2 regions of the Streptomyces sp. NPDC041968 genome follow, and region 1 is predicted to be linked to the other one. Evidence: riboswitches for the same ligand, from Rfam matches in the RefSeq annotation. Region 1 holds a riboswitch; the other holds the start of a gene.
What was found. Region 1 has a riboswitch for cyclic di-AMP ahead of ACZ6EG_RS30260 (M23 family metallopeptidase). Riboswitches for the same ligand answer to the same signal wherever they lie in the genome.

Region 2: another riboswitch for cyclic di-AMP. It lies ahead of ACZ6EG_RS18745 (M23 family metallopeptidase); the one in region 1 lies ahead of ACZ6EG_RS30260 (M23 family metallopeptidase).

What each region holds. Positions count from the first base shown of each region.
Region 1 covers NZ_JBVJCB010000015.1:81,369-86,375, forward strand. Annotated here, with positions in the region: gene ACZ6EG_RS30255 (GntR family transcriptional regulator) at 1-486, opposite strand, end outside; gene ACZ6EG_RS30260 (M23 family metallopeptidase) at 704-1,468, opposite strand; cyclic di-AMP (ydaO/yuaA leader) riboswitch at 1,481-1,645, opposite strand; gene ACZ6EG_RS30265 (M16 family metallopeptidase) at 1,833-3,221, opposite strand; gene ACZ6EG_RS30270 (M16 family metallopeptidase) at 3,218-4,570, opposite strand; gene ACZ6EG_RS30275 (DNA gyrase/topoisomerase IV subunit A) at 4,857-5,007, shown strand, end outside.
Region 2 covers NZ_JBVJCB010000007.1:162,439-167,445, forward strand. Annotated here, with positions in the region: gene ACZ6EG_RS18725 (aspartate aminotransferase family protein) at 1-261, shown strand, start outside; gene ACZ6EG_RS18730 (helix-turn-helix domain-containing protein) at 326-964, shown strand; gene ACZ6EG_RS18735 (DUF6126 family protein) at 961-1,083, shown strand; gene ACZ6EG_RS18740 (tyrosine-protein phosphatase) at 1,092-1,889, opposite strand; cyclic di-AMP (ydaO/yuaA leader) riboswitch at 2,309-2,471, shown strand; gene ACZ6EG_RS18745 (M23 family metallopeptidase) at 2,476-3,444, shown strand; gene ACZ6EG_RS18750 (SGNH/GDSL hydrolase family protein) at 3,694-4,479, shown strand; gene ACZ6EG_RS18755 (TetR/AcrR family transcriptional regulator) at 4,519-5,007, opposite strand, start outside.

The DNA.
Region 1 (5,007 bases):
GGCCTCCACGGCGTACAGCCAGGCGATCTTGTGGCGCAGCTGGGTCAGCAACGCCGTCAGGGACGGGCTGCCGACGGCCTGGGCGAGGGTCTCGTGGAACCATCCGTCGAGCGAGCGCAGATCGTCGCCGCTCCCCTGCCTGGCACGCTCCTGTCCCAGCCGCACCAGCCCGCGCAGGACCTTGAGATGCGCCTCGGTACGGCGCCGGGCGGCCCGGGACGCGCCGAGGGGTTCGAGGAGCGTACGCGTCTCCAGCAGGTCCGCCGCCTCCCGCTCGGTCGGCTCCGCGACGCACGCGCCCGCGTGCCGCCGGGTCACCACGAACCCCTCCGCCTCCAGCGTGCGCAGTGCCTCACGGACCGGGACGCGGGAGACACCGTAGCGGCGGGCCAGGAGTTCCTCGGTGAGGCGGCTGCCGCGCCCGTGGACACCGGAGACGATGTCGTCCCGGATCGCCGTGCACACCGAATGCGCCGGAATGCGCATGCCCGACCTCCGCCTTCATCCCCGGGAAACGTCGACGATTGACGCGTGTTCAGCGACTCTAGGCCAATGCGGCGGGAATTCCGACGGCGATGTGGATTTCATGGACACTTTTTGGACAACGGCCACGTCGGGAACACCCCGGAAATGCGAAAGCCCCGGCTCGGGGAGCCGGGGCTTTCGCGTGCCGTTCGTCCGTCGTCAGACGTTCACTCCGTCGTCAGACGTTCACGCCGTGGGAGCGCAGGTAGGCGACGGGGTCCATGTCAGAGCCGTACTCGGGGCTCGTACGGGCCTCGAAGTGCAGGTGCGGTCCGGTGACGTTGCCGGTGGCGCCGGAGAGGCCGATCTGCTGTCCCGCGTCGACCGACTGGCCCACCGAGACACCGATGGACGACAGGTGGCCGTACTGCGTGTACGTGCCGTCGTGCATCTTGAGCACGACCTGGTTGCCGTACGCCCCGCCCCAGCCGGCCTCGACGACGGTGCCGACGCCGACCGCGTGCACGGAGGTGCCGGTGGAGGCGTGGAAGTCGATGCCGGTGTGGCTGCCGGAGGACCACAGGGAACTGCCGGCCTGGTACGCGGTGGAGACGTAGGAGGCGGTGATCGGCGTGACGAAGGTGTTGAGGCGCTTGCGCTCCGCCTCCCGCGCGGCGCGCTCCTTGGCCTCGCGCGCCTCCTCGGCGGCCTCGGCGGCCCGCTCGCGCGCGGCCTCCTGCGCCGCCTCACGGGCGGCGGCGTCCAGGGCGGCCTGCTTCTGCGCGGCGGCCTGGGCGTCGATCTCGTCGGCCAGGGAGTCGCCGATGCTGATGACCGGGGTGAGCCCGCTCTGCTCCGCCTGGGGCTCGGCGGCGAGCGCCGGAGCCGCGAGGGTGCCGACGACGCCGGTGGTGGCGAGGGCCGCGACACCCGCCGCGCGGGCGGTGGTGCGGTGCATCCGGCCGGGACGGCGGTGCTTGCCGACGGCGCGCGTGAACGCCATGTGGAGGCTGGTCCTTTCCTTCCCTCTCGCCTACCGGGTTAGCTGACGGGTTCGGAGGTGGAAGGTCTCCTACGGGCCCCCTCGCGGCACGCGCGGGCGTCCGATTCACCCCAGGGACTACGGTGGGTCCCCGGCTCCCCTGGCTCGCGCCGTACGGGGACTCGGCGATGACTGTCCGGTGCCGCGGGTGCGGCGCACTGCCTGACGAACAGCCCGGAAGACGCTAAACGCGGTTGTCTTCAATCCTCAAACGCAACCGGCTTTTTGTAGCGCATGCCACAGCGCAGACAGGCAGCCTCTCCCTCAATTCGGACAAACGGCGGCCCTGGCGACACTCCGGTCACCAGGGCCCCAGCGCGTACCGCTACTCGGCCGCCACCACGGTGACTTCACCGATGCCGAGCGCCTCGACCGGCTCCTTGATCTGTGCCGCGTCGCCGACGAGGACCGTCACCAGACGGTCCACCGGGAAGGCGTTCACGACCGCCGCCGTGGCCTCCACGGTGCCCGTGGCGGCGAGTTGGCGGTAGAGCGTCGCCTGGTAGTCGTCGGGCAGGTGCTGCTCGACCTGGTCGGCCAATGTGCTCGCGACGGCGGCCGCCGTCTCGTACTTCAGCGGCGCCACGCCCACCAGGTTCTGCACGGCGACGTCACGCTCGGCGTCGGTGAGCCCGCCCTCGGCGAGCTTGCGCAGCACCGTCCACAGGTCCTCCAGGGCCGGGCCGGTGTTGGGGGTGTCGACGGAGCCGCTGATGGCCAGCATGGCGGCGCCGGTCCCGTCGGGCGCGGAGCGCAGGACCTGCCCGAACGCCCGGACTCCGTAGGTGTAGCCCTTCTCCTCGCGCAGGACGCGGTCCAGACGCGAGGTGAGGGTGCCGCCGAGGCAGTAGGTGCCGAGCACCTGGGCGGGCCACACGCGGTCGTGCCGGTCGGAGCCGGTGCGGCCGATGAGCAGCTGCGTCTGGACGGCGCCGGGGCGGTCCACGATGACGACCCGGCCCCGGTCGTCGGCGGTCACCGACGGCACGGGACGGGGCTCCGCGGCGGAGCCGGTCCACGCGCCCAGCGTCTCGCCGAGCAGCGCGTCGAGGTCCACGCCGGTGAGGTCTCCGACGACCACGGCGGTGGCCGTGGCGGGCCGGACGTGCTTCTCGTAGAAGGCGCGTACGGCGGCGGAGTCGATGCTCGCGACGGTCTCCTCGGTGCCCTGGCGGGGGCGCGACATGCGCGTCCCGGCCGGGAACAGCTCCTTGGAGAGCTCCTTGGCGGCCCGGCGGGCGGGGTTGGCCAGCTCGTGCGGGATCTCGTCGAGGCGGTTGCGGACCAGCCGTTCGACCTCGCCGTCCGCGAACGCGGGCGCCCTCAGGGCGTCGGCGACCAGGCCGAGGGCCTTGGCGAGGCGCGAGACGGGCACCTCCAGGCTCAGCCGGACGCCGGGGTGGTCGGCGTGCGCGTCGAGGGTGGCCCCGCAGCGCTCCAGCTCGGCGGCGAAGTCCTCGGCGGAGTGCTTGTCGGTGCCCTCCGAGAAGGCCCGCGCCATGATGGTGGCGACGCCGTCGAGACCGGTGGGCTCGGCGTCCAGGGGCGCGTCGAGCAGCACCTCGACGGCGACGACCTGCTGGCCGGGGCGGTGGCAGCGCAGCACGGTCAGGCCGTTGTCGAGGCTGCCGCGCTCCGGTGCCGGGAACGCCCACGGCCTGGGCTCGCCGGCCTGCGGCTGCTGGTGGAATTCCATGGTGGCGAGCTCGGTCACTTGGCCGCCTCCTCGTTCTCGTCGGTGGCGTCGTTCACGTCGGCGGGAGCGGTGGGCTCGTAGACGAGCACCGCGCGGTTGTCGGGGCGCAGGCGGGCCTTGGCGACCTTTTGGACCTCTTCCGCCGTGACCTCGAGCACCCGCTGCACGGCGGTGAGGGCGAGCTGCGGGTCGCCGAACAGGACCGCGTAGCGGCACAGTTCGTCGGCGCGGCCCGCGACCGTGCCCAGGCGGTCCAGCCACTCGCGCTCCAGCTGGGCCTGGGCGCGCTCCATCTCCTCGGCGGTCGGGCCCTCCTGGGCGAACCGGGCGAGTTCCTCGTCGATGGCGGTCTCGATGACCGGCACCTCCACGTCACCGGACGTCTTCACGTCCAGCCACCCCAGGGAGGGCGCTCCCGCGAGCCGCAGCAGACCGAAGCCGGCGGCGACGGCCGTGCGGTCGCGGCGCACCAGCCGGTTGTACAGCCGGGACGACTCGCCGCCGCCCAGGACGGTGAGGGCCAGGTCGGCTGCGTCGCACGCGCGCGTGCCGTCCTCCGGCAGGCGGTAGGCCGCCATCAGGGCGCGGGCCGGGACCTCCTCCTCGACGACCTCGCGCAGCTCCCCGCCCATGACGTCGGGCAGCGAACCGTCCCGGGGCGGCTGCTTGCCGTCGTGCGAGGCGATGGAGCCGAAGTACTTCTCGACCCAGGCGAGGGTCTGCTCGGGGTCGATGTCGCCGACGACCGACAGCACCGCGTTGTTCGGCGCGTAGTAGGTGCGGAAGAACGCGCGCGCGTCCTCCAGGGTCGCCGCGTCCAGGTCGGCCATCGAGCCGATCGGCGTGTGGTGGTAGGGGTGGCCCTCCGGGTAGGCGAGGGCGGTCAGCTTCTCGAACGCGGTGCCGTAGGGGACGTTGTCGTAGCGCTGGCGGCGCTCGTTCTTGACGACGTCCCGCTGGTTCTCCATCGACTCCTCGTCGAGGGCGGCGAGCAGCGAGCCCATGCGGTCGGCCTCCAGCCAGAGGGCGAGCTCCAGCTGGTGGGCGGGCATGGTCTCGAAGTAGTTGGTGCGCTCGAAACTGGTGGTGCCGTTGAGCGAGCCACCGGCGCCCTGCACCAGTTCGAAGTGACCGTTGCCCTTGACCTGGGCGGAGCCCTGGAACATCAGGTGCTCGAAGAGGTGAGCCAGGCCGGTGCGCCCCTTGACCTCGTGGCGCGAGCCGACGTCGTACCAGAGGCACACCGCCGCGACCGGGGTCAGGTGGTCCTCGGAGAGCACCACGCGCAGGCCGTTGGCCAGGCGGTGCTCGGTCGCTGTCAGGCCGCCGGAGTCTGCCTGGGCTGTGGCCGTGTGACCCATGGGCATGTACGTCCCTTCGCTCGCGGAATCTTGGTGGAGTCATGGGGCGGAACTGCGGAATTCCGCCGGTCCCGCCACTGTATGCAAGCGTGCGGGCCACCGGTGAAGTTCCCGCACCTCCTACGCCGAGAGCGAGAACGGGGTTGGCGGTCCGACGGGGGCGAGGGCGTACCCTGCGGGCAGCGCCGGGCCGGGCAGCCCGTGACGGGTCCTGGTCGGTCGCTGTCAGTGCCGCGGTCCACAATGGACCGCGTCAGATCACCGTTCACGCTTCAGCAAGGAGCCGGCAGCGATGGCCCGCCGTAGCACGAAGACCCCGCCGCCCGACGACGCGTACGAGGAGAGGATCCTCGACATCGACGTCGTCGACGAGATGCAGGGCTCCTTCCTCGAGTACGCGTACTCGGTCATCTACTCCCGTGCGCTCCCGGACGCCCGCGACG
Region 2 (5,007 bases), on a different contig from region 1:
ACGATGCTGCAGGCGGCCAGGAAGGGGCTGTTCGCACAGATGGTGGTGGTGCCGTTGTTGCAGCGGCACAGGATCCTCACCCAGGTGTCCGGCGACCACCTGGAGGTGATCAAGCTGATTCCGCCGCTGATCATCGACACCTCGGACGCGGACCGGTTCGTCGACGCCTTCACCGAGGTGATGGAGGACGCGCACAACGGCGGAGGCCTGATGTGGGACTTCGGCAAGACCCTGGTCCGGCAGGCGGTGGCCAACCGCTGAGCCCGGTTTTTGCCTCACAGGCAACAAATTTGTCCGTGAGGCAATCGTCGGGCTGAATGGGAGCATGAACTCCTCCGAGGCGACGGACCCGGCCGAGGGATCGGTCGCCGCCGTCGCACCCCGGCTGCGCGAGCTGCGGCGGCGGGCCGCCCTCACCCTGGAGGCGGCGGCCCGTGCCGCCGGGCTGTCGCCCGCCCACCTCTCCCGGCTGGAGACCGGGCAGCGTCAGCCCTCGCTGCCGATGCTGCTCTCCCTCGCCCGTGTCTACGGTACGACCGTCTCGGAACTGCTCGGCGAGACGGCCGCGGACCGGGACGCCGTCGTGCGCGCCGAGGCGATGGAGCCGACGTCCGCCGGCGGCTGGACGTACTGGCAGGCCGGTGGGTCCGGCCGGGGTATGCAGGCCCTGCGGGTCCGCGTGCCGCACGGGTCGCAGGGCGACATCGTGCGGGTGCACCCCGGTGAGGAGTGGCTCCACGTGCTGCGGGGCAGGCTGCGGCTGCGCCTCGGGGAGACCGTGCACCTGCTCGGTCCGGGCGACAGCGCGCACTTCGACTCGCTGACCCCGCACCGGATCGCCGCCCAGGACGCCGACGGGGTCGAGCTGCTCTTCGTCCACACGCTGCTGCAGAGCCCGTCGGCGGCGCTCTGCCTGGGACCGGCCACCACGCCGCCCCACCCCACCCCTGGAGAGATGCCATGAAGATGCAGGACAGGTTTCCGCGGGCCGTGTGGGTGCGGCTCTTCATCTACCTCGTGGTGGGGCACCTCTTCGCGGCCTTCATCTACCTGCTCTTCGAGGTGGGGGCCGGCAGCCGGTGAGCGACCCCTCAGTCCAGCATCCGCTCGCGCAGCCGCTCCCGGGTCTCCGGAGTGATCCGCAGGCCCTGCTCCAGGTAGGCGTCGACTCCGCCCCAGGTCTGCTCGACAGTCTCCAGGGCCGCCGCGAGGTACTCGGCGCGCGCGTCGAACAGGGGGCTGAGCAGCTCCATGACCTCGGGGGAGTAGGCGGAGGCGGCGGAGCTGCTGCGACGCACCTTGTAGCGGCGGTGCGTGGCGTTCGACTTCAGGTAGTCCTCGACGATGGCGTCCCGCTCGACGCCCAGGGCGAGGAGGGTGATCGCGATCGACAGCCCCGCGCGGTCCTTGCCGGCCGCGCAGTGCATCAGGGCCGGGACGCTGTCCTCGGCGAGCGCGTGCAGCACCCGTGAGTGCTCCGCCGTGCGCTCCTTGATGATCAGGCGGTAGGAGCCGATCATCCGCTCGGCGCCCTTGTCGCCGGCCAGGATTTCGCGGAGCTGGTCCAGGTCGCCGTCGCGGACCATCTTCCAGAACTCGGCACCGTCGGCCGGGTCGCTCAGCGGCAGGTTGACATTGCGCACGCCCGGCAGCTCGATGTCCGGCCCTTCGAGCTTCTGGTCGGCCGCGTTGCGGAAGTCGAAGATCGTGTGCAGGCCCAGTGAGGCCAGGAACGCGGCGTCCCCTCCGGTGGCGTGTGCCAGGTGACCGCTGCGGAACAGCACTCCCTGTCGCACCCGCCGTCCGTCCACGGTCGGCAGGCCGCCCACGTCACGGAAGTTGCGCACACCGGCCAGCTCGGGTTCGGTCGACGGGACCTGCTGCGTCACGGGGGCTCCTCCCACTCCGCCCCGTCGGCGCTGCTCGCCGCCGGGCTTCACTCGAAGATACGGCACGGTCCCGCGCCTTTGGTGGCCGGGACGTCCGACAGGGGAGTATCTGCGCCTTCTGTCCGTATTGGCGCATTGGTTCCAACTGGCGCGGAAATAAAAGGGGCTGGAGGTGCGGCGCGTGAGCAGCGTCATATCCGTGACGGTGCGTTGCCCGTCATGTCCACGTAATGCGGCCGGTTTTCAAGGACCTTTACCCGAGTCGACGTGGCGCGCTTCGACGGAGGGTGACCGGCGATTCCCATAAAGGATCATTTGGAACACCGGTCGACGCAACCCGTCGCTTGTCGCTGCGCGTCCTGGTCGCTTACGTTCACCACCGATCCGGACGGACGCCTAATCCTGCCGCCGACCGGAGCCCGCACTCATCGACCTACCCGTACACGGCAGGAGCGGGGGACCCACAGGTAGAACTGCCTGTTCCGGTTCCCGGAACGGCTTGGGGTAAAGCCGCGTCCCGACGCGGCCGGGCATCTCCAGCTCGCACCCGACAGCTCACCTCGCAGGCGCCGGAGAGGAATTCGCCATGCCCGCCAAGGGTAAGCACCGCCGTACCAGGGCCATGCGCCTGACCCGCGCCATCGCCGTCGCCGGAACCGGTGGCGCCGCGCTCGCGCTCCCGCTGATGGGCGCCGCCGGGGCCCACGCCGCTCCCGCGCAGTCCGCTTCCGAGAAGCCCGTGCAGTCCGTGCAGTCCGTCTCCGCGCCGGCGAAGAAGGCCGCCGGCGCGGAGAAGAACGGGGACGCGCGGACGTACACCGTGAAGAGCGGTGACTACCTCTCGAAGATCGCCGACGAGCAGGACGTCGACGGCGGCTGGAAGAAGCTCTACGCGGACAACCGCGAGGCCGTCGGTTCGGACCCGTCGCTGATCCACCCCGGCCTGAAGCTCGCCGTCGACGGCCGGGCCGCCCAGTCCTCGGCCCCGTCCTCCTCCGCCCCGTCGGAGAAGCCGGCCGCCGAGAAGCCCGCCGCGGCCGAGAAGCCGGCCCCCGCGAAGGCCGAGCCGGCCGAGAAGGCCTCGGACGCCGCGAAGAGCTCCGCCGACTCCTCGGACTCCTCGGACACGAGCACCCAGTCCGCCGGCAGCGGCTTCGTCTCGCCCGTCCCGAGCGGCACCCTGGGCACCCCGTACCACCAGACCGGCAGCATGTGGTCCAGCGGCTACCACACCGGCACGGACTTCGTCGTCCCGACCGGCACCTCCCTCAAGGCCGTCGGCGCGGGCACCGTCGTCTCCGCGGGCTGGGGCGGCGCGTACGGCAACCAGGTCGTCATCCAGCTCGCCGACGGCCACTACGCCCAGTACGCCCACCTGTCCTCCCTCTCCGTCTCCGCCGGTCAGTCCGTGACGGCGGGTCAGCAGGTCGGCCTCTCGGGTGCCACCGGCAACGTGACCGGCCCGCACCTGCACTTCGAGATCCGCACCACCCCGGACTACGGCTCGGACGTGGACCCGGTCGCGTACCTGCGCTCCCACGGCGTCTCCCTCTGACGAGGAACTGACGCGCCCTCCCGCGCCACCGAAGGCCGGACCCCGATCCCCGGGTCCGGCCTTCGGTGTATCCGGTCGCGGTGTATCCGGTCGCGGTGTATCCGGACCGGGCGTATTCCTGAATTGGCGAACACTTTAGGCGTGGTCTTTCTCACCGCCCGTCAACCCCTTCCTACGGTCGCGTAGGTCACATTCGAAGGTGAATCATGGGCCGATGTGGCAGACGATTCGAAGAGTGACAACGGAACAGTGATCGGGTCGTACGTGGCGGTGGGGGACAGCTTCACCGAGGGCGTCGGAGACCGGGGCCCCGACGGGTCGTTCGTCGGCTGGGCCGACCGGTTCGCGGTACTGCTCGCGGACCGGCGCCCCGAGGGCGACTTCACGTACACGAACCTCGCCGTACGCGGCAGGCTGCTCGACCGGATCGTGGCCGAGCAGGTGCCGCGGGCCGTCGAACTCGCCCCCGACCTGGTCTCGTTCTGTGCGGGCGGCAACGACATCATCCGGCCCGGCACCGACCCCGACGAGGTGGCCGAGCGGTTCGAGCGGGCGGTGGCCGCGCTGACCGCCGCGGCCGGCACGGTGCTGGTGACGACCGGCTTCGACACCCGCGGGGTGCCCGTCCTCAGGCGCCTGCGCGGCAAGATCGCCACGTACAACGGGCACGTCCGGGCCATCGCCGACCGGTACGGCTGCCCCGTGCTCGACCTGTGGTCGCTCCGGACCGTGCAGGACCGCAGGGCGTGGGACGCCGACCGGCTGCACCTGTCGCCGGAGGGCCACACGCGCGTGGCGCTGCGCGCGGGCCAGATCCTCGGCCTGCCCGTCCCGGCCGACCCCGACCAGCCCTGGCCGCCGCTGCCGCCGCGCGGCACCCTGGACGTCCGCCGGGACGACGTCCACTGGGCCCGCGAGTTCCTGGTCCCGTGGATCGGCCGCCGGCTGCGCGGCGAGTCCTCGGGCGACCACGTGATCGCCAAGGGGACGCTCTCGGCGGAGGACATCAGGGGGCGGATCGCGACGGTGGCCTGACGGCGGAGGATCGGCGTCTCGCGTTCCGCGTCCGGCGGGCTACGGGGTCCCGGTCGCGCCGGCGGGGGACGGGCCGGGCCGGCGCCGGGGCGTCGTCAAGGCCTCCCGCTCCAGACCCAGTTCCCGGGCGAGGGCCTCGTCCATCCACTCCTGGGCCCGGGCCCGCGACACCGCACCCCCGTACGAGGTCAGCTGCACGGCCAGTCCGTCCAGCAGCGCGGTCAGGCGCAGCGCGGCGGCTTCGGGCGCGGAGCAGCGGAACTCCCCGGCGGCCACGCCCTCGGCGATGACCGCGGCGATCGCCGCCTTCCACTGGCGGTCGAGTTCCAGCGTGACGCTCCGCAGCGCGGGATCGCGCAGCGCCACCGCCCAGCCCTCGATCCACAGCCGCCAGCCCTTGGCCTGTCCGGTGGGGGCGTACCACCGTACGGCCGCCCGCAGCCGGCGCAGTGCCGACGTGCGGCGGCCCAGCAGCCTGCGCAGATGGGCGAGATCGTCCTCGGCGGCGTGGGTGAACGCGGCGGCGAC